DNA from 3 places in the Mesorhizobium sp. M8A.F.Ca.ET.161.01.1.1 genome. Region 2 is predicted to be linked to each of the others. Evidence: predicted binding sites of a transcription regulator. Region 2 holds the regulator's gene; each other region holds the start of a gene.
What was found. Region 2 encodes PhoB, which activates phosphate uptake and scavenging genes when phosphate is short. Its sites were predicted from a motif close to TGTCATNNANCTGTCAT; they were not measured.

Region 1 (7,796 bases), on a different contig from region 2:
ACCGCGAAATCCGGTCTTGTGTTCGCGGCCTTCGTCTTCTGGCTGTTCTGCTTCGGCATGTCGCGCTATTCAATGTACACGGAACGCCGGCTCGACACCGGCTACAAACGCTAAACAAAAGAACAAGGGGACCCAGCCATGGCCACCGAAAACGCCGTCAGCGCGGAAGAGATCAAGGTCAACGCCGCCAAGATGCAGATTTCCACCACCGATGTCGCCATCGACATCGTCGCCATGCACAAATGGTACGGCGAGTTCCATGTGCTGAAGGACATCAACCTGAAAGTGATGCGCGGCGAGCGCATCGTCATTTGCGGCCCGTCCGGCTCCGGCAAGTCGACCATGATCCGCTGCATCAACCGGCTGGAGGAGCACCAGAAGGGCAAGATCATCGTCGACGGCAAGGAACTCACCAACGATCTCAAGAAGATCGACGAGGTGCGCCGCGAGGTCGGCATGGTGTTCCAGCACTTCAACCTGTTCCCGCATCTGACCATCCTGGAGAACTGCACACTGGCGCCGATCTGGGTGCGCAAGACGCCGAAGAAGCAGGCCGAGGAAATCGCCATGCATTTCCTCAAGCGTGTCAAGATTCCCGAGCAGGCCAACAAATATCCGGGCCAGCTTTCCGGCGGCCAACAGCAGCGCGTGGCGATCGCACGCTCGCTGTGCATGAACCCGCGCATCATGCTGTTCGACGAGCCGACCTCGGCGCTCGACCCTGAAATGATCAAGGAAGTGCTGGAGACCATGGTGGGGCTGGCCGAGGAAGGCATGACCATGCTGTGCGTCACCCACGAGATGGGTTTTGCGCGGAAAGTCGCCAACCGGGTGATCTTCATGGATCAGGGCCAGATCGTCGAGCAGAACACGCCGGCCGAGTTCTTCGACCATCCGCGCCACGAACGCACGAAACTGTTCCTGTCGCAGATTCTGCACTGAGCGCTTCACTGGAATCAGGGGAAGCCCGGCCGTGCCATGGCCGGGCTTTTTGCGTCTGGCCGATCGGATAATGATCTTCTCCATTGAGCCGCGACGAATCGCGAAGCCGCACCGATGAAAAAACTCCTGCGTTTGCTGGTCATGCTGGTTGCCGCAGTGGTGCTCGCTTTGTCGCTCGGCACGCTGGTGCCGCGGCCGCTCTGGCCCACGGCTGCCGCAGGCGAGGGCACGCGGCGCATATTGGTGCTGAAGAACCCAATCCACACCGACATCGCCATTCCGGTGGATGACGGGGTGCGCCGGCGCTTCCGTTTTCTTGCCGATGCCGGCCTGCCTTCGGACGCCCCCGAAGTGCGCTACCTCGTCTTCGGCTGGGGCGGGCGCGCCTTCTACCTGGAAACGCCGACATGGTCGCAAGTGAAGGCGCTGCCGGTATTCAAGGCGCTGACACTCGATGCTTCGGTGATGCATGTCGACGTCGCCGGCGATATCTCCGAGCCGCGCCCCGATATCGCCGGCTTCGACGTGGACGAGGACCGTTTTGCCGCGTTGCTCGACTTTGTCGAAGCGAGTTTTCAGCAGGGACCGAGCGGCCCGATCGTCATCGACAATGCCGCCTATTCCAATTTCGACCGTTTTTATGAGGCCAATGGCCGTTTCAACGCGCTGATCGGCTGCAACACCTGGGCTGCGGCCGCACTGCGCACTGCCGGCCTGCGCACCGGCTGGTGGAACCCGCTGCCGGCATCGCTTGGGTTGTCGATGCGGCTGTATAATTAGCTTTGCCGCAGTTGCTTTCAGCGACGGATGATGTTCTGCTGTTCCCAGCCGTAAAGCCAATCCAAATCCGCCGCGAGCTTCTCTCCTGGCCGAGTCGCCAGGACCAGATTGCGCGCCAATGCCACCGGTCCCCGGGCGTGCCAGGCGAGGCGGTTGAGCGCGCCGCGTTTCAGCACCTTTTCGATGCGCGGTCGTCTTAGGTGCTCCCAGATGGTGAGGCTTTGTGTCAGGTCGCCGGGGAAGTCGGCGAGGAGGTTGGCAAGCGTCGCGGCGTCCTCGATTGCCATGGCGGCACCTTGCGCCGCGAACGGCGTCATTGCGTGCGCGGCGTCGCCGATCAGCGCGATGCCGGCTGGCATTGTCCAAGGCTGTCTCTGTTCGACGGTATGCAGCGGCCAGGTCAGCCACGGGCCGGCTATTTCCACCAGCTTCACGAGTCCTGGCGCGGTGCCGCGCATGGCGGCGGCGAGTATGCCGGGATCGGCATGGCCGGACCAGCCCTCGGTAATGCGCTCGCCTTTGGTGAAGGCGACGAGGTTGAATGCGTCGCCCTTACTGACGGGATAGACGACCATGTGGAAACCCGTATGCAGGAAAGTCGTGACGCAATCGGCTGCACCGATCGCGGCGAAGGCCCGCCCGGCGCTGCTGTCTGCCGCGACGGTGGTGCGCCAGGCCAACTCTCCCGAAAAACGGCTTCTTGGCGATGCCATCCTTTGTGCATCGACAAGCTCGCGCACCGACGACCAGACGCCATCGGCGCCGACCAGCAAGGAGCCTTGTTCCTCCGCCGTATTGCCACCTATCTCGACGGCCGCCGTGACACCATGGCTGCCAGTCGCAATTCTTTGGACGCGCGCCCCGACGGTGAGATGGATATCAGGTATCTCGGCAACCCGTGCCATCAACGCGCTCTGCACATCGGCCCGGTGGGCGACGAGATAGGGCGCGCCCCAGCGGCTCTCGCCGGCTTCCCCTAGCGGCACGCGCGCCAGTTGGCGCAACGTCCTTGCGTCCTTCAATACCACGGCCTCCGGCCTTACCACCGCCGACAGCAGTCGGTCGAGCACGCCGAGTTGACGAAGGATGCGTGTCGCATTGGGAGAGAGCTGGATGCCCGCGCCGACCGCTTCAAGGCGCTGCGCCTGCTCGAACACCTGCACGGGATAACCGCGTTCGGCGAAGGCAACCGCCGCGGTCAGTCCGGCAATGCCAGCTCCGGCGATGACGACTTGCCGGGAGCGCGTGTCGTCCATCCGGTTTGCCGCGAAAGGCTTCAGGCGGCCTGGTCGATGTAGAGGCAGCCCGCGGGCAGGGTTTCCGTCGCCTTCAGCTTTGGCGAATAGCGGTAGAGGGTCGAGCAGTAGGGGCAGACTTTCTCATTGTCGTCGCCCATGTCGAGAAACACATGCGGATGATCGAAAGGCGGGTTGGCGCCCGTGCACATGAATTCCTTGACCCCGATGTCGATTGCCGGATGGCCCGCATCGTTCTGGAAATGGGGAATGGAACCGCCTGCCATCGTCGTCTCCTTAACGCAGTCTCTCTGCATCTGGATCATATCAAGCCTGTTTGCAAGTTCGATGAAATCAAACTGTCGCAAAAGCCTGTCAGAGAACTGTCGCAAAAGCCTGCCACAGGATAAGTTAAGCCGGTTAACCGGCTAAAGCGGGCGGAAGATCAGGAATCATGAACGAATTGAAGCCGGTACAGAGCGAATTCAACAACGTCACGGCAGCGAGCCCGGAAGGCAATCCGGACCGTTTCGTCAACCGCGAGTTCTCCTGGCTGCAGTTCAATCGCCGCGTTCTCGAAGAATCGCTGAACACCCATCACCCGCTGCTGGAGCGCGTCCGCTTCCTGTCGATCTCGGCGGCCAATCTCGACGAGTTCTTCATGGTGCGCGTCGCCGGCCTTGCCGGCCAGGTGCGCGAGGGCATCGTGCTGAAGAGCCCGGACGGACGCACCCCCGAACAGCAGCTCGAACAATTGCTGCATGAAGTCGAGCGGCTGCAGGAAGACCAGCAGAAGAGCCTTTCGGCACTCACGGTTCTGCTCAACAAGGAAGGCATCGAGAGCATCACCCGCGATGCGCTGACCAAGGACGAAAAGGTCTGGCTGGAAGAGCATTTCCAGGACCAGGTGTTTCCAGTGCTCACCCCGCTGTCGATCGACCCGGCGCATCCGTTCCCGTTCATTCCCAATCTCGGCTTCTCCATGGCGCTGCAGCTTCGCCACCGCAAGAATGGCGAGGAGATGAGCGCATTGCTGCGCCTGCCGGTGGCGCTGAAGCGCTTTATCCGCCTTCCGGACCGCAAGAACCATGTCCGCTTCATTCCGCTGGAGGAGGCGGTCGGCCTTTACATCGGCAAGCTGTTCCCCGGCTACGAGGTCAAGGGCTCCGGCACGTTCCGCATCATCCGCGACAGCGATATCGAGGTCGAAGAGGAGTCGGAAGACCTTGTGCGGCTGTTCGAAACGGCGCTGAAGCGTCGCCGCCGCGGTTCGGTTATCCGCATCGAGTTCGACATGCTGATGCCGGGGGAATTGCGCGATTTCGTCGCCGGCGAGCTTGGCGTCTCGTCGAGCCGCATCAGCGTGCTCACCGGGCCGCTGGCGCTCAGCCAGATCTCCGAGATCGTCTCCGTTCCCCGCGACGACCTGAAGTTCACGCCCTACAATCCACGCTTTCCCGAACGTATCCGCGAGCATGGCGGCGACTGTTTTGCCGCCATCCGCGAGAAGGATATCGTCGTCCATCACCCCTACGAGTCGTTCGACGTGGTGGTGCAGTTCCTGCGCCAGGCAATGGCCGACCCCGAAGTGGTGGCGATCAAGCAGACACTCTATCGCACCTCCAACGACAGCCCGATCGTGCGTGCGCTGGTCGACGCGGCCGAGGCTGGCAAGTCGGTGACGGCGCTGGTCGAGCTCAAGGCGCGTTTCGACGAGGAAGCCAACATCCGCTGGGCGCGCGATCTCGAACGCGCCGGCGTGCAGGTCGTGTTCGGTTTCCTCGAACTCAAGACCCACGCCAAGATGTCGCTGGTGGTGCGGCGCGAGGACGGCAAGCTGCGCAACTACGTCCATCTCGGCACCGGCAACTACCATCCGGTGACGGCGCGCATCTACACCGACCTGTCCTTCTTCACCACCGATCCGACGATTGCCCGCGACGTCGCCCAATTGTTCAATTTCATCACCGGCTATGCCGAGCCGACCGCCGAAATGCGGCTGGCGATCTCGCCCTTCACGCTGAGGAACCGCATCCTCCAGCACATTTCAGCCGAGATTACCCATGCGTTGGAGGGACGGCCGGCGCGCATCTGGATGAAGATGAACGCGCTCGTCGATCCCATCATCATCGATGCGCTCTATGATGCCAGCCGCGCCGGCGTGGAAATCGACCTCGTCGTGCGCGGCATATGCTGTCTGCGGCCGCAGGTGCCGGGCCTGTCGGAGAACATCAGGGTCAAGTCGATCGTTGGCCGGTTCCTCGAGCACAGCCGTATCTATTGCTTCGGCAACGGCCATGGCCTTCCCGCGGACGAGGCGATTGTCTACATCTCCTCGGCCGACCTGATGCCGCGCAATCTCGACCGCCGCGTCGAGACCATGGTGCCGATCACCAATCCAACTGTGCATGAACAGATTCTGGGCCAGATCATGCTGGGCAACATCATGGACAATCAGCAAAGTTTCGACGTATTGGCTGATGGAACCTCCCGGCGCGTGGTGCTAGAGGAGGGCGAGGAACCGTTCAACGCGCAGGAATATTTCATGACCAATCCGAGCCTGTCGGGACGGGGTGACGCGCTGAAATCGCATGCGCCCAAGCGAATCGCGCAGTTCAAGCGCCGCAAGAAGAACGCCACCACCTGATGCTGTTCAATTCCCAGGGCCGGCTGCAGGACCGCCGACCGCTGTCCATCATCGACATCGGATCCAATTCGATCCGTCTTGTCGTCTATGAGGGGCTGGCGCGTTCGCCGACCGTGCTGTTCAACGAAAAGATGCTGGCCGGCCTCGGCCGCGGCATCGTCTCGACAGGGAAGCTCGACCCCGAAGGGGTGGCGCGCTCGATGGAGGAGTTTCGCCGTTTCCGCGCGCTCTCCGACCAGGCCGGTGCCGAACACATGTACGTGCTGGCAACCGCCGCGGCCCGTGAGGCGATCAACGGTCCCGATTTCATCCATCGCGCCGAGGAGGTGCTCAAGACCGAGATCCGCGTGCTCTCCGGCCGCCAGGAAGCGCATTATTCCGCGCTCGGCGTCATCTCAGGTTTTCATCCGGCCAACGGTATTGCCGGCGACCTTGGCGGCGGCAGCCTGGAACTGATCGACATCGATGGCGAGGCGATCGGCGACGGCATCACGCTGCCGCTCGGCGGTCTGCGCCTGCAGGACATGGCGAAGAACTCGCTCGTCCAGGCGCAGAAGATCGCACGCCAGGAACTGGCCCGGGCCAAGCTCTTGAAGGGCGGGCAGGGCAGGACTTTCTACGCCGTCGGCGGCACCTGGCGAAACCTCGCCAGGCTGCACATGGAGATGAACAACTACCCGCTCGGCGTCATGCACCACTACGAGATATCGGCCGACAGTGCCCAAACCTTCCTCAAGCAGGTGGCCAGGGGCGAGGTCGAAAAGGTGAGGGGTATCGAGGGCGTCTCCAAGAACCGCCGCTCGCTGCTGCCATACGGCGCGCTCGTGCTGCAGGAAATCATGACGGCGATGCAACCGTCCAGGATCGTCGTTTCGGCGCAAGGCGTGCGCGAAGGCTTTCTCTATTCACTGCTCGAGGCGGCCGAGCAGAAGGCCGATCCGCTGATCTCGGCCGCCGAGGAGCTTGCGCTTTTGCGCTCGCGTTCGGTCCACCACGCGCATGATCTGGTCGAATGGACCGGCAAGGCCTTCAAGGCTTTCGGCATCGACGAGACGGAAGACGAAGCGCGCTATCGCCATGCCGCCTGCCTGCTTGCCGATATCGGCTGGCGCGCTCATCCGGAATATCGCGGCAAGCAGTCGCTCAACATCATCGCGCACGCGTCCTTCATCGGCGTCGATCATCCCGGCCGCGCCTACCTGGCGCTGACCAACGCCTACCGTCATGACGGCGTCTTCAATGAATTGGTGGCGCCCGAAATCAAGGCGCTGGCGCCGCCCCGCCTGTTGGAGCGTGCCCGCGTGCTGGCGGCGATGATGCGCGTCGTCTATCTGCTGACGGCCGCGATGCCCGGCATCATGCCGAGGCTGAAATGGGAAAGCCGCGCCAACGGCGTGCTGGCGCTGGTGCTGCCGGCTTCGCTTTCCGATCTCTACGGCGAGCGGCCGGCCGGCCGGCTGGCGCAACTGGCGCGCGTCACCAATCGTCGTCTGGTGCTGGCGGTCGAGGGCGGCCAGAGCGTGTCGGTCAAATAGTCAAGTCGCGTCGGCGCCTATGCCGAAGCCTCGCCCGTCGGCCGACCATGCGCCGGCGCCAGCCATGGCAAGCGCCAGGAAACCGCCCGATATCGCGATATCCTTCATCAGCATCTGCTGGTGCAGGAAAGCGAGCGCCGCATCACCGGCGCCTTGGCCATGGTGGCCGATATAGCCGGCCGCAATGCAGAAGGCGGCCAGCAGCAGCGCGACGATCCGCGTCTGGAACCCAACGAGGATCAGCAGTCCCGCGATCAGCTCGAAAAGCCCGGTGCCCCAGGCGGCGAGCGCCGGCAGCGGCAGGCCAAGACCGGAGAAATAGCTGGTGGTCCCGGCAATATTGGCGAGCGCCTGGAAGCCGGACGGCACGAACAGCACGGCAAACAGCAGCCGCGAAACTATAAGCAATGCATTGCGACCCATGGCACCCTCCCTTGCCGGCACGGTCACCGGCGACCATTGCAGTCTACGCCTGTGATCACACAACGAAAAAGCGGCGCGGAAAATTCCGCGCCGCTTGTTTCGGGTCCTTGGGAGGGGAAAGCGTCAGCCGCGCTTGGCGTCGATCGAATAGGCGCCGGCGCCCGAGGAGGCGAGCAGGATGAAGCCGCCGGTGATGGCGAGGTTCTTGAGGAACTGGATCATCTGCATCTGGTC
Region 2 (7,796 bases):
GGATAGCACCCCCGTCGCCCGGATTTCAGGATCCGGCGAGGCAAATCAAGGGAATCAGCAGGGGATTTGCCGCTACCCCTGCGTGCAGTGACTATGGTGCGATCGCGCCATATCAAAGGCTGCCTCCAGCCGGAACAATAGCAAAATCGAATTCCGCTCTTCTCGGTTACGGGCGGGAGCAGCGACCGCCTGCAAGAAACAGCGTCACCTACCCCAACGGACCTGTTTTTGGCGATGGCCCGGCCATGACACGCTCTGGCTGCGAGCAACGCGCTCCCGTCCGGATTTTATTCACGTGGGAAAGCTCGGTCGAATCCTGGGTGATTCCAGCCGCCGGACGGCTCAAGCCCCTGATTCCGGCGGTAAACCTGGACCGGGCCGCGAGCGCCGGGCATCAGCGCCTTTCCCGGTGCGGGCGACGCGTTACCGGGCTGACACGAAACTGTCATGCGACTGTTATAATCGAAGGCTATTGGCCTCAGCGGGCGCCGGAGGAAATGGCGCCGAGAGACCATCTTCCGAACAGGAGCAGGCCACATGAGACATTTCATCCGCTCGGCGGCCGTTGCGATTGCAATGGCTGCGGCGTCCACCCTCACCCTTTCCGCAGCAATGGCAGCTGACCTTTCCGGCGCCGGCTCGACCTTCATCTATCCGGTGTTCGCCAAATGGGCCGACACCTACAAGAAGGACACCGGCATCGGCCTCAACTATCAGTCGATCGGCTCGGGCGGCGGCATCAAGCAGGTCATCGCCAAGACCGTGACCTTCGGCGCCACCGACAAGCCGATGTCCGACGCCGATCTGGAAAAGAACGGCCTCGTACAGTTCCCGATGGTGATGGGCGGGATCGTGCCGATCGTCAACCTCACGGGCATCAAGCCGGGCGAACTCGTCCTCGACGGCAAGACGCTGGCCCAGATCTATCTCGGCGCCATCACCACTTGGGATGACGCCGCGATCAAGGCGCTGAACCCCTCGCTCACCCTGCCGTCGACCGCGATCGCCGTCGTGCATCGTTCGGACGGCTCGGGCACCACCTTCAACTTCACCGACTACCTCGTGAAGCTCTCGCCCGACTGGAAGGACAAGGTTGGTTCGGACACGGCCGTCGAATGGCCGACCGGCGTCGGCGCCAAGGGCAGCGAAGGCGTTGCCAACACCGTCAAGCAGACCGACGGCGGCATCGGCTACGTCGAATATGCCTATGCCAAGCAGAACAAGCTGTCCTACTCCAAGATGCTGAATGCAGCCGGCAAGGTCGTCGAGCCGTCGCTCGAATCCTTCGGCGCCGCCGCTTCGAATGCCGACTTCAAGACTGCCAAGAACTTCAACGTCATCATCACCAACGAGCCCGGCGACGCCACCTGGCCGATCGCCGCCTCGACCTGGGTGCTGATCCACAAGGCTCCGGACGATGCCGCCGCCACCGGCGAAGCGCTGAAGTTCTTTGCCTGGGCCTACAAGGACGGCAAGGAAACCGCCAAGGCGCTCGACTACGTGTCGATCCCCGACAGCGTCGTCGACCTGATCAAGGCTTCGTGGAAGGCCGACATCCAGGCCGGCGGCAAGCCGGTCTACGCTGGCGAGTAACATCACCCGAAGGAGCGCCGCTTTACGCGGCGCTCCTTTTTCTCAACACAAAGAGCCGAGCTTGACATGAGTGCTGTCCAGGAAGCCTTGCCAGCCATCAAGGGCTCGCGCGATGCCATCGTCAGACGTTTCGCGCTGACGGACACGATCTTTCATGCGGCGACCCGTGCCGCCGCGATCCTGGTTCTGGTCCTGCTTGGCGGCTTCGCCATCTCGTTGTTTGCCGGTTCCTGGCAAGCGCTCTCGACCTTCGGCTTCTCCTTTCTGACCACGGAAAGCTGGAACCCGGTGACCGAGAAATTCGGTGCGCTGGCGCCCATCTACGGCACCATCATCACATCCGCCATCGCCATCCTGATTGCCGTGCCGCTCGGCATCGGCATCGCGATCTTTCTCACCGAACTTTGCCCGCGCGCATTGCGGCGCCCGATTGGCATGGCGGTCGAACTGCTCGCCGGCATCCCCTCGATCATCTACGGCATCTGGGGCCTATTCGTGCTGGCACCGTTCCTGCAGACGACGGTGCAACCCTTTATCATCTGGCTGTTCCATGGTGTTCCCGGGCTCAACAACCTGTTTGCCGGCCCGCCCTATGGTATCGGCCTGCTCACCTCGGCGATGATCCTCGCCATCATGATCCTGCCTTTCATCACCTCGATCACCAAGGACGTGTTCGACACGGTGCCGTCGGTGCTGAAAGAGTCGGCCTACGGCATCGGTTGCACGACCTGGGAAGTGACGCGGCGCGTGGTCATTCCCTATACCCGGATCGGTATCATGGGCGGCGTCATGCTCGCCCTTGGCCGTGCGCTCGGCGAAACGATGGCCGTCACTTTCGTCATCGGCAACGCGCACCGCATCTCGACTTCGCTGTTCGCGCCCGCCACGACGATCTCGGCGACCATCGCCAACGAATTCACCGAAGCCGTTGGCGATCTCTACACCTCCTCGCTGGTGGCGCTCGGCCTGATCCTGTTCGTCATCACCTTCCTCATCCTTGCCATCGCACGCTACATGCTGATGCGCATCGACGCCCGTACGGGAGCCTGACCAATGTCGACAGCCGCATCGCTTCACCAAAGCCGCAAGCGCAGGAATGGCGTGATGATGACGCTGTGCGTCGTCGCCGCCGGCATTGGCCTCGCCTGGCTGGCACTTATCCTCGGCGCGCTGCTCTACAAGGGCCTGTCCGGCGTCTCGCTGGCCGTTTTCACCGAAATGACGCCTCCGCCCGGCGACGCCGGGGGCCTGCTCAATGCCATCTACGGCAGCGTGGTGATGACGATCATCGCCGTGATCGTCGGCACGCCGATCGGCGTGCTCGCCGGTACCTACATGGCCGAATACGGCCGCTTCTCCAAGCTCACCACCATCGTGCGCTTCATCAACGATATCCTGTTGTCGGCGCCATCGATCATCATCGGCCTGTTCGTCTACGAGTTGATGGTGCGGCCGATGGGACATTTCTCCGCCATTGCCGGCGCCGTTGCGCTGGCCATCCTGGTCATTCCGGTCGTGGTGCGCACCACCGAGGACATGCTCAACCTGGTGCCGAACGCGCTGCGTGAAGCCGGCACCGCGATCGGCGCGCCGCGCTGGGTGGTCATCAAATCTGTCGCTTACCGCGCCGCGCTCTCCGGCATCGTCACCGGCATATTGCTCGCCATCGCCCGCATCTCCGGCGAGACGGCGCCGTTGCTCTTCACCGCGCTCAACAACCAGTTCTGGTCGAGCAATCTCAACGCGCCGATGGCCAGCCTGCCTGTCACCATCTTCCAGTTCGCTCTCAGCCCCTATGAGGAATGGCAGCAACTGGCATGGACTGGCGCACTCATAATCACCCTGACGGTTCTCGGCCTGAGCATTTTCGCCCGCAGCCTTACCGGACGCAGAGAGGACAGATGAAACCGATGTTGTCCACCGAGTTGAACACGCCCGAAGTGGCCGTGGATAAGGCCAAGATCGAGGTCAAGAACCTCAACTTCTACTACGGCCAGTCGAAGGCGTTGAAGGATATCAGCCTGTCGCTGCCCGAGCGCAGCGTCACCGCCTTCATCGGCCCGTCGGGCTGCGGGAAGTCGACGCTGCTGCGCGTCTTCAACCGCATCTACGAGCTCTACCCGAAGCAGAGCGCCGACGGCCAGGTGCTGCTCGACGGCCAGAACATCCTCGACCGCTCGCAGGATCTCAATCTCCTGCGCACCAAGATCGGCATGGTGTTCCAGAAGCCGACGCCGTTCCCGATGTCGATCTACGAGAACATCGCTTTCGGCGTCCGTCTCTACGAGAAGATCAGCAAGTCCGAGATGGACGGCCGTGTCGAACAGGCGCTGAAGCGCGCGGCATTGTGGACCGAGGTCAAGGACAAGCTCAACGCTAGCGGCCTCAGCCTGTCGGGCGGCCAGCAGCAGCGTCTTTGCATCGCCCGCACCGTGGCGGTGAAGCCGGAAGTCATCCTGCTCGACGAACCAGCCTCGGCGCTCGATCCGCTGTCGACCGCCAAGATCGAGGAACTGATCGACGAGCTGCAGGCCGACTATACGATCGTCATCGTCACCCACAACATGCAGCAGGCGGCGCGCGTGTCGCGCCAGACGGCGTTCATGTATCTGGGCGAACTGGTCGAATTCGACAAGACCGAGAAGATCTTCACGTCGCCTCGCGAGAAGCGCACGCAGGACTACATCACCGGCCGCTTCGGCTGATATCACGCATACGAGGACCAGGATCATGGCCGAACACACAGTCGCAGCCTTCGATGAGGATCTCGGACAGATCAGCAGGCTGATCAGCGACATGGGCGATCTCGCCGGCACGATGGTCGGCGGCGCCACCAAGGCTCTGCTGAATTCCGACAACGCGCTGGCACAGCGCGTCGTCTCCGACGACGCCATCATGGATGCGCGCCAGCGCGAACTCGACGACCGCGCCATCACCCTGATCGCCAAGCGCCAGCCGATGGCCGACGATCTGCGTCATGTCGTCGGCTCGATCCGCATGGCGGGCGACCTCGAGCGCATCGGCGACCTTGCCAAGAACATCGCCAAGCGTGTCGGTTCCGTCGGCCTCACCGCGACGCCGCGCGACCTGTCGCACTCGATCGATTCCATGGCGCAGCTGGTGCTGATCCAGGTGCAGGGCGTGGTCGAGGAATATGCGGCCGGCGATGCCGCCGCCCTCGCCAAGCTCAGGAATGACGACGAACGCATCGACGTCAAATACACCTCGGTGTTCCGCGAACTGCTGACCTACATGATGGAGGATCCGCGCAACATCACGGCTTGCACGCATCTCTTGTTCTGCGCCAAGAATCTCGAGCGCATCGGCGACCATGTGACCAACATCGCCGAGAATGCGTATTATGTGCTGACCGGAACGCAACTGCCCGCCAATCGTCCGAAGCAGGACGAGACGGCGATGTCGGCGCCGGCGGCTTGACGATAGGATGATCTGCCAATGATCGCGCCACGCATCATGGTGGTGGAGGACGAGGAGCCGCTCGGCGTGCTCCTCCGCTACAATCTGGAATCGGAAGGCTACCAGGTCGAGGTGGTGACGCGCGGCGACGAAGCCGAGATCCGCCTCCAGGAGAATGTGCCCGACCTCCTGGTGCTCGACTGGATGGTGCCGGCTGTTTCCGGCATCGAACTCTGTCGGCGCCTGCGAATGCGGCCCGAGACCGAGAGGTTGCCGATCATCATGCTCACGGCGCGCGGTGAGGAGAGCGACCGCGTGCGTGGCCTTTCGACCGGCGCCGACGACTATCTGGTCAAGCCGTTCTCGACGCCGGAATTCATGGCCCGGGTCAAGGCGCTGCTGCGTCGCGCCAAGCCGGAAGTGCTGTCCAGCGTGCTCAAGGTCGGCGACATCGTGCTCGACCGTGAATCGCACCGGGTCTATCGCAAGAAGAGCGAAATCCGGCTCGGACCGACCGAGTTCCGGCTGCTCGAATTCATGATGCGCCATCCCGGCCGGGTGTTCTCGCGCAGCCAGTTGCTCGACAATGTCTGGGGCGAGACGATCTATATCGACGAGCGCACGGTGGACGTGCATGTCGGTCGCCTGCGCAAGGCGGTCAACAATGGCCGCATGCCCGACGTCATCCGCACCATCCGCGGCGCGGGCTACGCGATCAGGGAAGACTAGGTCCAGGGCGGCTACGCCCCTGACTTCGTCATCCACGAGCGGAGCAAGGAGCGAAGCGACGCGGCGCAGACCCGAGGATCCATGCCGGGACCTCGACGCGTCGCCGCAGTGCAGAATTCTGCGCCGTTGCACTCTACGATCGAGGTCACGGCATGGATCCCAGGGTCTCCGCGACGCCGCTTCGCGGCTGCTCCGCCCAGGGATGACGACCTTGAGGGCGCTCGGCCAACCTCCAGCATTGGTGGTGATTCACCGGAGCGTTCGCTCAGGCCACGCTCTTCCCAGCACTGCCTCTCGCCTGCACGCCCGGCGCGAAAATCTCCTGGTCGACGAAGGTCAAGGCGCGCATGGCGCAGCCTTCGCGAATGAGCGGCAGTTCGTTCGGCTCGGTGTCGAAGGAAATCGATTCCGAATGCTGGCCGCCGGCGGTCTGGGCGATGGCCTCGCGCAAGGCCGGCTCGATCAGATCGAAGGCGGCGGCACTGACACCGACCATGGCGACCGGCGCCGGGTCGATCAGCGCGAACAGGCTGCCCAGCCCATAGCCCAGCGCCTCGCCCGCCTTGCGATAGGCTTCGCGCTCCGGTCCGTCTTTCTCCCTTGCCGTCGCGGCGAGTGTCCGCATCTGCGCGTCGCTGACATCGGCGACCGGTTCGGCGTCCTCGCCAAGCTGCCTGGCATTACGCCAGATGGCATAGTTGCCGGCATAGGCCTCGACGCAGCCGCGCCGCCCGCAACGGCAGAGCGCGCCGCCCGGGCGATGGATCATGTGGCCGAATTCGCCGCCCGATGAATGGGTGCCGGTGAACAGTTCGCCCTTGAGCACCAGGCCCATGCCGATGCCGTGCGAGAGCAGGATGGCGATGAAGTCGTCGCGGTAGCGTTGAGGGTCGCGCCAGCGCAACGCCACCGCCATCATGTTGCAGTCGTTCTCCATGGTGGCGGGGATGCCGAATTCGGCTTCGAGTATGTCGGCGAAGGCAATGTCCGTCTGCGGCGTGATCGGCGACCACAGCATGGCACGCGCCTTGGTGTCGGTGATGCCCTGGATCGCCAGCGCGATGCGGGCAACACTGCGGATATCGAGATCGGGGTCCTCGATGCGGCGGCGCACTATTGCCGTGCATTCGCCGATCAGCGCCTCGCGCGACATGGTCAGCGTGTCCAGCCGGCGCTGCTCCTCGGCGACCACCTGGCCGGCATAATCGATGACGGCGACGGATAGGAAATTCAGCGACAGCACCACGGTCATCACAGCCGCGGCCTCGGGGTTGAGGCCGAGGCCAACCTGCGGCCGGCCGCGTTTGAGTGAGCCGGCCTCGTTCGGCTTGCCTTCGGTCAGGATACCTTCGCCGATCAGGTCGGCGGATATCGCCGATATGGTCGAGTGGCTGAGGCCAGTGGTGGCGGCGATCTCGGTGCGCGAGGGCTGACCATCCCGGCGCACGGCTGCAATCACCATTGCGCGGTTGCGCCGGCGCAGATCGTCGTGGCGGATTCCCACCGACATGCTTTCCCTCCCGGTTGCCGCGGTTCTTGATCCCCCTCGAATACCTCCGGCAACAGGGTCAAACACTGGCAGAAGCGGCCGGTGCTGTCATTTATTTATTGCGAGGCTCGAAAAAAAATTTCTGGCACCTCAAAATCCATCAGAATCGATGTTGACAGTGTTCTGGCGATGGACCAGTGTTTTTTCGAGGCTCGAAAAAATAGAGCCTTTGTGCCGGCCTTCGGGCCAGTTTGGTCGCGCCATACGCGGCGCAGGGAGGATATCATGAAGAGATTCACAGCCGCCATCCTGGCGGGTGTCGCCATGTCGCTGACACTGGTGTCGGTCGCGCAGGCGAAGGACAAGGTCATCGGCGTTTCCTGGTCCAACTTCCAGGAAGAGCGCTGGAAGACCGACGAGGCCGCCATGAAGAAGGCGATCGAGGCCGCGGGCGACAAGTACATTTCCGCCGATGCGCAGTCCAATCCCGGCAAGCAGCTGACCGATGTCGAGAGCCTGATTTCGCAGGGCGCCAATTCGCTGATCATCCTGGCGCAGGATGCCTCGG
Region 3 (7,796 bases), on a different contig from region 2:
CTTCATGATCGCCTTGGCTTGCGGGTCCTTTTCCACCGACATGCGCTGTTCGTACCAGCCGATCGCTTCCGCCTCCTCGATCAGCGAGGCGATCATGCGGGCGAAGGTGCGCACTTGCTGCGACAGTTCTTCCGGCGGTTCGTGATACTGGTCGAAACCCATGTCGTCCTCCATTGGCCATCCCCATGAATGTCTGGGGAATGCCGCCGGTTCCGCATCATCGCTGCAATTCCGCCAAGGCCCGCTCCAGCGGCGCCGACGAAATCTGGATCGGGCCGGAGAACGCCACATCCATGTCCAGGATCAGGTAGATCGCCCCGGCAATCAGCGCGGCCGAGACCATGAAGGTCGCGGCAGTGATCGCATTCCTCGGCGCCCTGAACCCGAAACTGGCGAAGATCAGCGCCAGCCACGTAACCAGCATGACGATCAGCGGCCAGGGGATCGTGCCCTCCGACTGCTCGATCAGCACCCAGCGCAATTCCAGCACTTTCTGCAGGCGCTGACGGGCGTCCTGCAAGACGGAGGCGCGCGCCGCGTCGGCCGGCGGCAGCGCGCTCAGCCGCGTGCCGATCTCCGTCAACAGATGTTCGGACAGCTCGTTGCCGGCGGCAGGCGTCTCGTCGCCCTGCATGGCATCGGCCACCACCCCCTGCACATAGGCAACCAGCGGCTGGCGCACCGTTTCGGTTTGCGGTCCGTACTGGCGCAAGGTCCTGTCGAGCAGGATCAGCTCCGTCGCATAGGCATGCACATTGTGATCGATCGATTCGAAGGTGTTCTTGGCCGAGTTGATCATCAGCCCAAGCATCAGCGAGGTCATCACTCCGAACAGATTGGCGGCGAGCCGGACCACTGCATTCGTATCGTCGTCGCGATGCCTGACCGGCATCCTGGGCCAGACCGCCATGGCGGCGAAAGCTGCCCCCGCCAGGCACAGGAAGATCACCATTGCGATCGACGCTTCGCGCATGCCGCTCATTTCTGCACGAGACGCACGAATTGCCAATGGCTGCTGGAATTGAGCCAGCTTCAGACCTCTTGGTGCGCGTTTGCCGGCCTTCAGGAAACCGGTGCCGCTCCACCTTCTTCGGTGCGCCGGGCGATGAACGCGTCGAGCACGCCTGACGTGGCGGCGGCCGAAGCGGGCGGCTCGAAATCGGCAAGGATGCGTTTCCAGACGCCGGTGGCGCGTTCGGTGGCGTTCTTCGAACCGCTTTTCGTCCAGTTGCCGAAATTCGACCAGTCGGCCACCAGCGGCTCGTAGAAGGCGGTGCGGTAGCGCGCCATCGTATGGCCAGCCGAGAAAAAGTGGCCGCCCGGCTGCACTTCGGCGATCGCCTCGAAGCCAATTGCGTCGTCGTCGCCGGGCGTCGCGGCGCAGAGTTCGGCGACCGTCTGCAGCGCCTCGATATCGGTAACCAGCTTTTCCAGGGAAACACTCAAGCCGCCTTCCAGCCAGCCGGCCGCATGGATGCAGACGGTGGCGCCCGACAGCACCGAGCCCCAAAGCGCGAACTGCGTCTCGTGCGCCGCCTGCGCGTCCGAAATGTTGGCCGCGCTGCCGCCGCCCGAGCGCCATGGCAGACCGGTGAAGCGCGCCAGTTGGCCCGCGCCCAGTGTGGCCTTGACGTGCTCCGGCGTGCCGAAGGCCGGCGCGCCCGATTTCATGTCGACATTGGAGGAGAAGGAACCGTAGACCACCGGCGCGCCCGGCCGCACGATCTGCGCCAGCGTCAGCCCGGCCAGCGCTTCGGCATGCTGCAGCGTCAGGGCGCCGGCCACCGTGATCGGCGCCATCGCACCGGCCAGGCAGAACGGCGTGATGATCAGCACCTGCCCCGCCTTGGCGAAATCGATGATGCCTTGCGCCATCGGGATGTCGAGCTGGCGCGGCGAGTTGGTGTTGATGACGGTGTAGCAATGCGCGCCCGAGCGGAACTCGTCTTCGGACAGCCCGCGGGCCAGCCTGATCATCTCGAAACTGTCATCGACCTGCGGCGTGCCGCGCGCGAACACGAACGGGAATTTGTCCGACAGGGTCAGCTGCGCCCGATTGACGGCATAGTGGCGAAAACGATTGTCGATGTCCTGCGGCTCGATGCACGGCCCCAGCATGTGCAGGACATCGAAATGCTGCACCAGCTTGATGAGTTCCTCGAAGGCGACCAGCGTTCCGGGTCGCCGGCCGCGGTCGAGATCGGTGACGTTGGGCGCGCCGGAGCCCGCCAGGAATGTCATCGAACCCAGTTCGAGCAACAGATCGCGAGCACGCGCGCCTGCATTGGCGTGGATCGATCGCGGCGCCGAGGCCAAGGCTGGCATCACCATGTCGCGGCCGATGCGCACCATGTCGGTCTCGGGATCGACCAGCGCGCCGGCGCGGGCGAGCACTTCGCGCGCCTGCGGCAGCAGCACCTTGATGCCGAGCTCTTCCAGCACCCGCAGCGCCGTGTCGTGGATCGACGCCACCTGGTCGTCGGAAAAGATCGGCTGCGGGAGGAATGGATTCTTCAGCGACCGGTAATTGGGCTTGCGGCTGGATTCGCTGCCCGCCTCGCCGGTGCGTCCGCGCCGGCGTTCGCGCCTGCTGTCTCGTGCCGCCTCATCGATCATCGGAAGTTCCTCCTCATTGCCGCATCGCCTTGCCCTGGGGATCATAGGGCGAGGCAGAGATGACCCGCGCAGGCCGTTCGACGCCGACAATGTGTACCGAAAGCGCCGTCCCCTCCCCGGCGAAATCGTCGTCCACCAACGCCAGCGCGACGCTCTTGCCGATCGTGTAGCCAAATCCGCCGGAGGTGACGAAGCCGACGCGCCGGCCGCCATGCCAGACCGGCTCGAAGCCGCTGGCATCGGCATCGACGGCGTCGATCTCCAGCGTCACGATCCGCTGCGCGGCGCCGGCGTCTCGTTCCTTCAGCGCCGCGTCGCGGCCGACGAAATCGCCCTTGTCGAAGGCGATGAAACGATCGAGCCCGGTCTGGCCGGGCGTGTAGCCCTGCGTGAATTCGCGCGACCAGATGCCGAAGCTCTTCTCCAGCCTGAGCGCATTGAGCGCGTAATAGCCGATCTCGGCCAGGCCGAGGTCCTCGCCGGCGGCAAGCAGCGTTTCGCGCAATGTGGCGTGCATGGTCATGGGGCAGCTGATCTCGAAGCCGAGTTCGCCGGCGATGGAGAGACGGGCAACCCGCGTGTGCACCATGCCGACATCGAACGCGCCGCAGGCCATGAACGGCAGCGCCTTGCCCGACACGTCCTGATGCGTCGTTCGTTCCAGGATCTTGCGCGCATTCGGTCCGGTCAGCAGGAATCCGCTCATCACATCCGAAATGTCGGTGACCGTGACGCCTGCTCCCGCGTGGCTCTCGAACCAGCGCAGGTGAAATTCCCGGAGATAGTAGGAGCCCATCAGCCAATAGTCGCCGCCGCCCCAGTTGATGACGGTGAGATCGCCCTTCAACCGCCCGTCCGGCCCGAGCATCGGCGCCAGCCGCGCCTGGCCGGCTTTCGGCAGCCGGCAGGCGAGCAGCCGGTCGAGCCACGCCTCGGCGCCCGGCCCTGAAATCGCGTAGCGCGAATAGGCCGAGATATCGATGAGGCCGGCGGCACGGCGCACCTGCAGCGCTTCGTCGCCGACGATGTCGAAGGCGTTGGAGCGCTTGAGCGTCGTGTTCTCGCGAAAACCCATCGGCGCGAAATAGGCCGGGATTTCCAGCCCCCAGGAGGCCGTCCATTCGCAGCCGGCAGCAGCCATCCCGTCATAGGCGCCGGGGCGTTTCAGTGGCCGGCCCGCCGGCAATCGCTCATTGGGAAAGGTCATGACGAAGCGGCGTGAATAGAACTGGCGCGTCGTCTGCCTGAGATATTCGCGGTTGGCGGCGAAGGCGCCATAGCGGGCGATGTCCATGCCGAAGATGTCGGCCTGCGGCTCGCCATAAATCATCCATTCGGCCAGCGACTTGCCGACGCCGCCGCCCTGGCTGAAGCCGGCCATGACGCCGCAGGCGACCCAGTAATTTTTCAGGCCGCGCACCGGACCGACGATCGGATTGCCATCGGGGGTGAAGGTGAAGGCGCCGTTGACCCATTTGCGAATGCCGGCCGTCGCCAGGCAGGGAAAGCGTTCATGCGCCTTGGCGAGTTCCGGGCTGATGCGGTCGATGTCTTCCGGGATCAGCTCGATGCCGTAGTCCCACGGCGCGCCGTCCATGTTCCAGTGCTTCGGGTTCTGCTCGTAAACGCCGAGCAGCACGCCCTTGCGCTCCTGGCGCAGGTAGGAAAAGCCGTCGAGATCGACGGCGAGGCCGATCTCCCGGTCGAGCGCCGCGATCTCGGGAATGTCCTCGGTGACGAAATAGTGATGCTCCATCGGCGTCACCGGCAGGTCTACGCCAGCCATGCGGCCGAGCTGCTTGGCCCACAACCCGCCGGCGTTGACGACATGCTCGGCAACGATGGTGCCCTGCTCGGTGACGACATCCCACTGGCCGTCGGCGCGCGCCTTCAGCTCGACCACGCGGTTACGCAGGATGACATCGGCGCCACGCTTCTTGGCAGCACCCGCATAGGCATGCGTCGTGCCGTAGGGATCGAGATGACCTTCGTTGGAATCGTGCAGGCCGCCGAGCACGCCGGTGACGTCGACGATCGGGCAGATCGCCTTGATCTCGTCGGGCGTAACCAGCCGGGCGGTCTCAATGCCAACCGATTGGAACACCGCCCACGCCGATTTCAGCCACTCCCAGCGCGCCGGATCACTGGCGATGTTGACGCCGCCGGTCATGTGCAGCCCGATATCCCAGCCGGATTCGGCCTCGATCTCGCGGTAGAGGTTGATGGTGTAGTCCTGCAGCGCAGCGACATTGGGATCGGCGTTGAGCGCATGGAAACCGGCCGCCGCGTGCCAGGTCGAGCCGGCGGTCAGTTCGGCGCGCTCGATCAGCGCCACATCGCTCCAGCCGAACCGCGTCAGGTGGTAGAGCACCGAGGCGCCCACCACGCCACCCCCGATGACAACTGCGCGGTAGTGCGACTTCAAGGCTTCCCTCCCGGTCTGTCAGTGGCGGCACCATATACGCACTGTACATAAGTGTCTAGTGCACGGAATGCTGCGGATGGGCGATCAACAATCTCATGCCGTCCCAGCGTTTTCATCGGCACTTGGAGATCGCCGCTGGTCGGCCCCGCGCACTGTCACGCAAGCATCATGTTGACGCCTTAGATCGCTCTCGGGGAGGCATGCGCGGCATCATCGATGCGGCACCTCTTTCCGTTTGTCCTTCGGCCGCTCCGGCATGCTTCGTCACAAAGAGGATTGTCCATGAAACATTTGCACCGAACCGCCTCGCTCGGCGTCGCGCTGGCCTTGTTCACCGCTCTCAACCCGGCGCTTGCCGACGGCGTGGCCTACGTCAACAAGGGCCTGGTCGGCGTCGGCCGCATCCCGGCCGACCAGCGCGACAAGTTCGGCGAGACCTTCGGCTCGGGCTCCGGCATGGCGATCGACACATCCGGCTGGACGCATGATGCGGGCACCTACAAGGGATCGCTCTGGCTCCTGCCCGACCGTGGCTACAATGTCGCCGGCACCACCGACTACCGGCCGCGTCTCAACATCATCGGCATCGAGTTCACGCCTGTCGCGCCAGGCGCTGCTCCCGCCGCCGGCCAGGAGCAGACGGGCGTCAAGGCGACGCTTGCCGACACCATGCTTCTCACCGACGACAAGGGCGCCGATGCCACCGGCCTCGATCCACTGTCGGATGTGCGCCCGGCCGCCGGCGACATGCCGATGCTGCCCGTCGCCACCAACGGCAAGCTCGCCCTCGACAATGAGGCTATCGTGCGGCTGCCCGACGGTTCGATGTTCATCTCCGACGAGTACGGGCCCAACATCTACAGGTTCTCCGCGCAAGGCCGCCTGATGTCGGCGACCCAGCCGCCGGCGGCCCTCGTGCCGATGCGCAAGGGGGCGCCGAACTTCTCCTCCGACAATCCCGGCCCGGGCGCCGCCGACCCTGATCCGAAGGATCCCGAAACCGGGCGCCAGAACAACCAGGGTCTCGAAGGCATGGCGATGACACCGGACGGCAAGTTCCTGATCGCCGTGCTGCAGTCGGCTCCGAGGCAGGATGGCGGCGATTCACCCTCGACACGGCAGAATACCCGGGCGCTGGTCTATGATGCCTCCGACCTCGCCCATCTGAAGCTCGCGCATGAATATGTCGTGCCGCTGCCGGTGTTCAAGGATGCCAAGGGCAAGACCAAGGTCGCCGCGCAAAGCGAGATCGTGGCGCTTTCGGACACGTCCTTCCTGATGCTGGCGCGCGACAGCGGCAACGGCCAGGGCTTGAAGAAGGGTGACGCGTCACTCTACCGCCAGATCAACATCGTCGACCTTTCGGGCGCGACCGACATCGCGGGCGGCGCGTTCGACGCCGCCGACAAGCCGGTCGCGCCCAAGGGCGTGCTTGATCCGTCGGTGACCCCGGCCAAGCTGACGCCGTTCATCGACATCAACGACGCCGGCGAACTCGGCCGCTTCGGCCTGCACAATGGCGGGGCGAAGGACCACAATGAGCTCTCGGAAAAGTGGGAAGCGATGTCGGTCGCGAGCATCCTCGATCCGAAGCTGCCCGACGACTATTTCCTGTTCGTCGGCAACGACAATGACTTCCTCGCCCAGGACGGCTTCCAGGTCGGCGCCCCCTACAAGGCCGATGACGGCGCCGATGTCGACACCATGCTCCTGGTCTATCGGGTGACGCTGCCGGGTCTCGGCAAGAAGTAACGATCACCTCACAAACGGGCGCGCCTGGCGCGTCCGCTTGTGCAGGTTGTGGAGGCTTACTTCAAGAACTCGGCGTCCTTCGGCACGCCCGCATCGATCGGCTCGGCCGTCCTGCTCGACACGGCCATGATCTTGCCGGCGGCCGACAGGTTGGGCCGCACGAAGACCTGGGCGGGCTCCGTTGACCCGGCTGTCGAGGTCGATGATGTCCCATCATGGCGCGAACGCCTTGGACCGTCCGCCTACATCGACCTGTCCGGTTGAATCTGCGATCATCGCGCACTGGACTCGAGATAGGCCTTAGTTATGGACGAAAAAATGCCCGCGCGTCGGCGCACCGGCGACCTGACCAGCGGCCCGATCCCGCGCACGCTGCTGCTGTTCGCCCTGCCGGTGCTCGGCTCCAATGTGCTGCAATCGCTGAACGGCTCGGTCAATGCCGTCTGGGTGGGCCGATTCCTCGGCGAATCGGCGCTGACCGCGACCTCGAACGCCAACCTCGTTCTGTTCCTGATCCTCGGCACGGTGTTCGGCATCGGCATGGCGGCCACCATCCTGGTGGCGCAGTCGGTCGGCGCCCGCGACCTGCCCGAGGCGCGCCGCATCGTCGGCACCAGCGCCACTTTCTTTTTCCTTGTTTCGGTGGTGTTCGCGGTCTGCGGCTGGATCTGGGTCGATGCCATCCTGGGCGCGCTTGGCACGCCGGCCGACGCCTTGCCGCTGGCGCGCTCCTACCTGCGCATCATCTTTGTCGCCGTGCCGATGATGAACCTTCTGTCCTTCGTCATGACCGTGCTGCGCGGTGCCGGAGATTCCCGCACGCCCTTCATCTTCATGGCGCTGGCGGTGGTGCTCGACATTGTGCTCAATCCCCTGCTCATCCGCGGCATCGGCCCGTTTCCCGAACTCGGCATCGCCGGTTCCGCCACCTCGACGCTGATCGGCCAGACCGTGAGCGTCATCGCCATCCTAGTCGTGCTCTACGCGCGCAAGCATCCGTTGC

Region 1: a site for PhoB is predicted at 3,331-3,347, ahead of EN804_RS13435 (RNA degradosome polyphosphate kinase). Genes of this name have one in related genera too.
Region 3: a site for PhoB is predicted at 5,195-5,211, ahead of EN804_RS09650 (esterase-like activity of phytase family protein). Genes of this name have one in related genera too.

The regions. Positions count from the first base shown of each region.
Region 1 is NZ_SRTD01000004.1:382,220-390,015, forward strand. It holds gene EN804_RS13410 (amino acid ABC transporter permease) at 1-114, shown strand, start outside; gene EN804_RS13415 (amino acid ABC transporter ATP-binding protein) at 139-942, shown strand; gene EN804_RS13420 (TIGR02117 family protein) at 1,057-1,722, shown strand; gene EN804_RS13425 (FAD-dependent monooxygenase) at 1,740-2,978, opposite strand; gene EN804_RS13430 (zinc-finger domain-containing protein) at 2,999-3,244, opposite strand; gene EN804_RS13435 (RNA degradosome polyphosphate kinase) at 3,412-5,604, shown strand; gene ppx (exopolyphosphatase) at 5,604-7,139, shown strand; gene EN804_RS13445 (DoxX family protein) at 7,140-7,562, opposite strand; gene EN804_RS13450 (DoxX family protein) at 7,686-7,796, opposite strand, start outside.
Region 2 is NZ_SRTD01000005.1:164,930-172,725, forward strand. It holds gene EN804_RS15020 (PAS domain-containing protein) at 1-6, shown strand, start outside; gene pstS (phosphate ABC transporter substrate-binding protein PstS) at 538-1,593, shown strand; gene pstC (phosphate ABC transporter permease subunit PstC) at 1,660-2,643, shown strand; gene pstA (phosphate ABC transporter permease PstA) at 2,647-3,498, shown strand; gene pstB (phosphate ABC transporter ATP-binding protein PstB) at 3,495-4,298, shown strand; gene phoU (phosphate signaling complex protein PhoU) at 4,324-5,031, shown strand; gene phoB (phosphate regulon transcriptional regulator PhoB) at 5,050-5,739, shown strand; gene EN804_RS15055 (ROK family protein) at 6,005-7,249, opposite strand; gene xylF (D-xylose ABC transporter substrate-binding protein) at 7,514-7,796, shown strand, end outside.
Region 3 is NZ_SRTD01000003.1:195,988-203,783, forward strand. It holds gene EN804_RS09630 (hypothetical protein) at 1-162, opposite strand, end outside; gene EN804_RS09635 (DUF4239 domain-containing protein) at 218-973, opposite strand; gene EN804_RS09640 (trimethylamine methyltransferase family protein) at 1,063-2,616, opposite strand; gene EN804_RS09645 (FAD-dependent oxidoreductase) at 2,630-5,041, opposite strand; gene EN804_RS09650 (esterase-like activity of phytase family protein) at 5,324-6,793, shown strand; gene EN804_RS37190 (hypothetical protein) at 6,833-7,057, shown strand; gene EN804_RS09660 (MATE family efflux transporter) at 7,112-7,796, shown strand, end outside.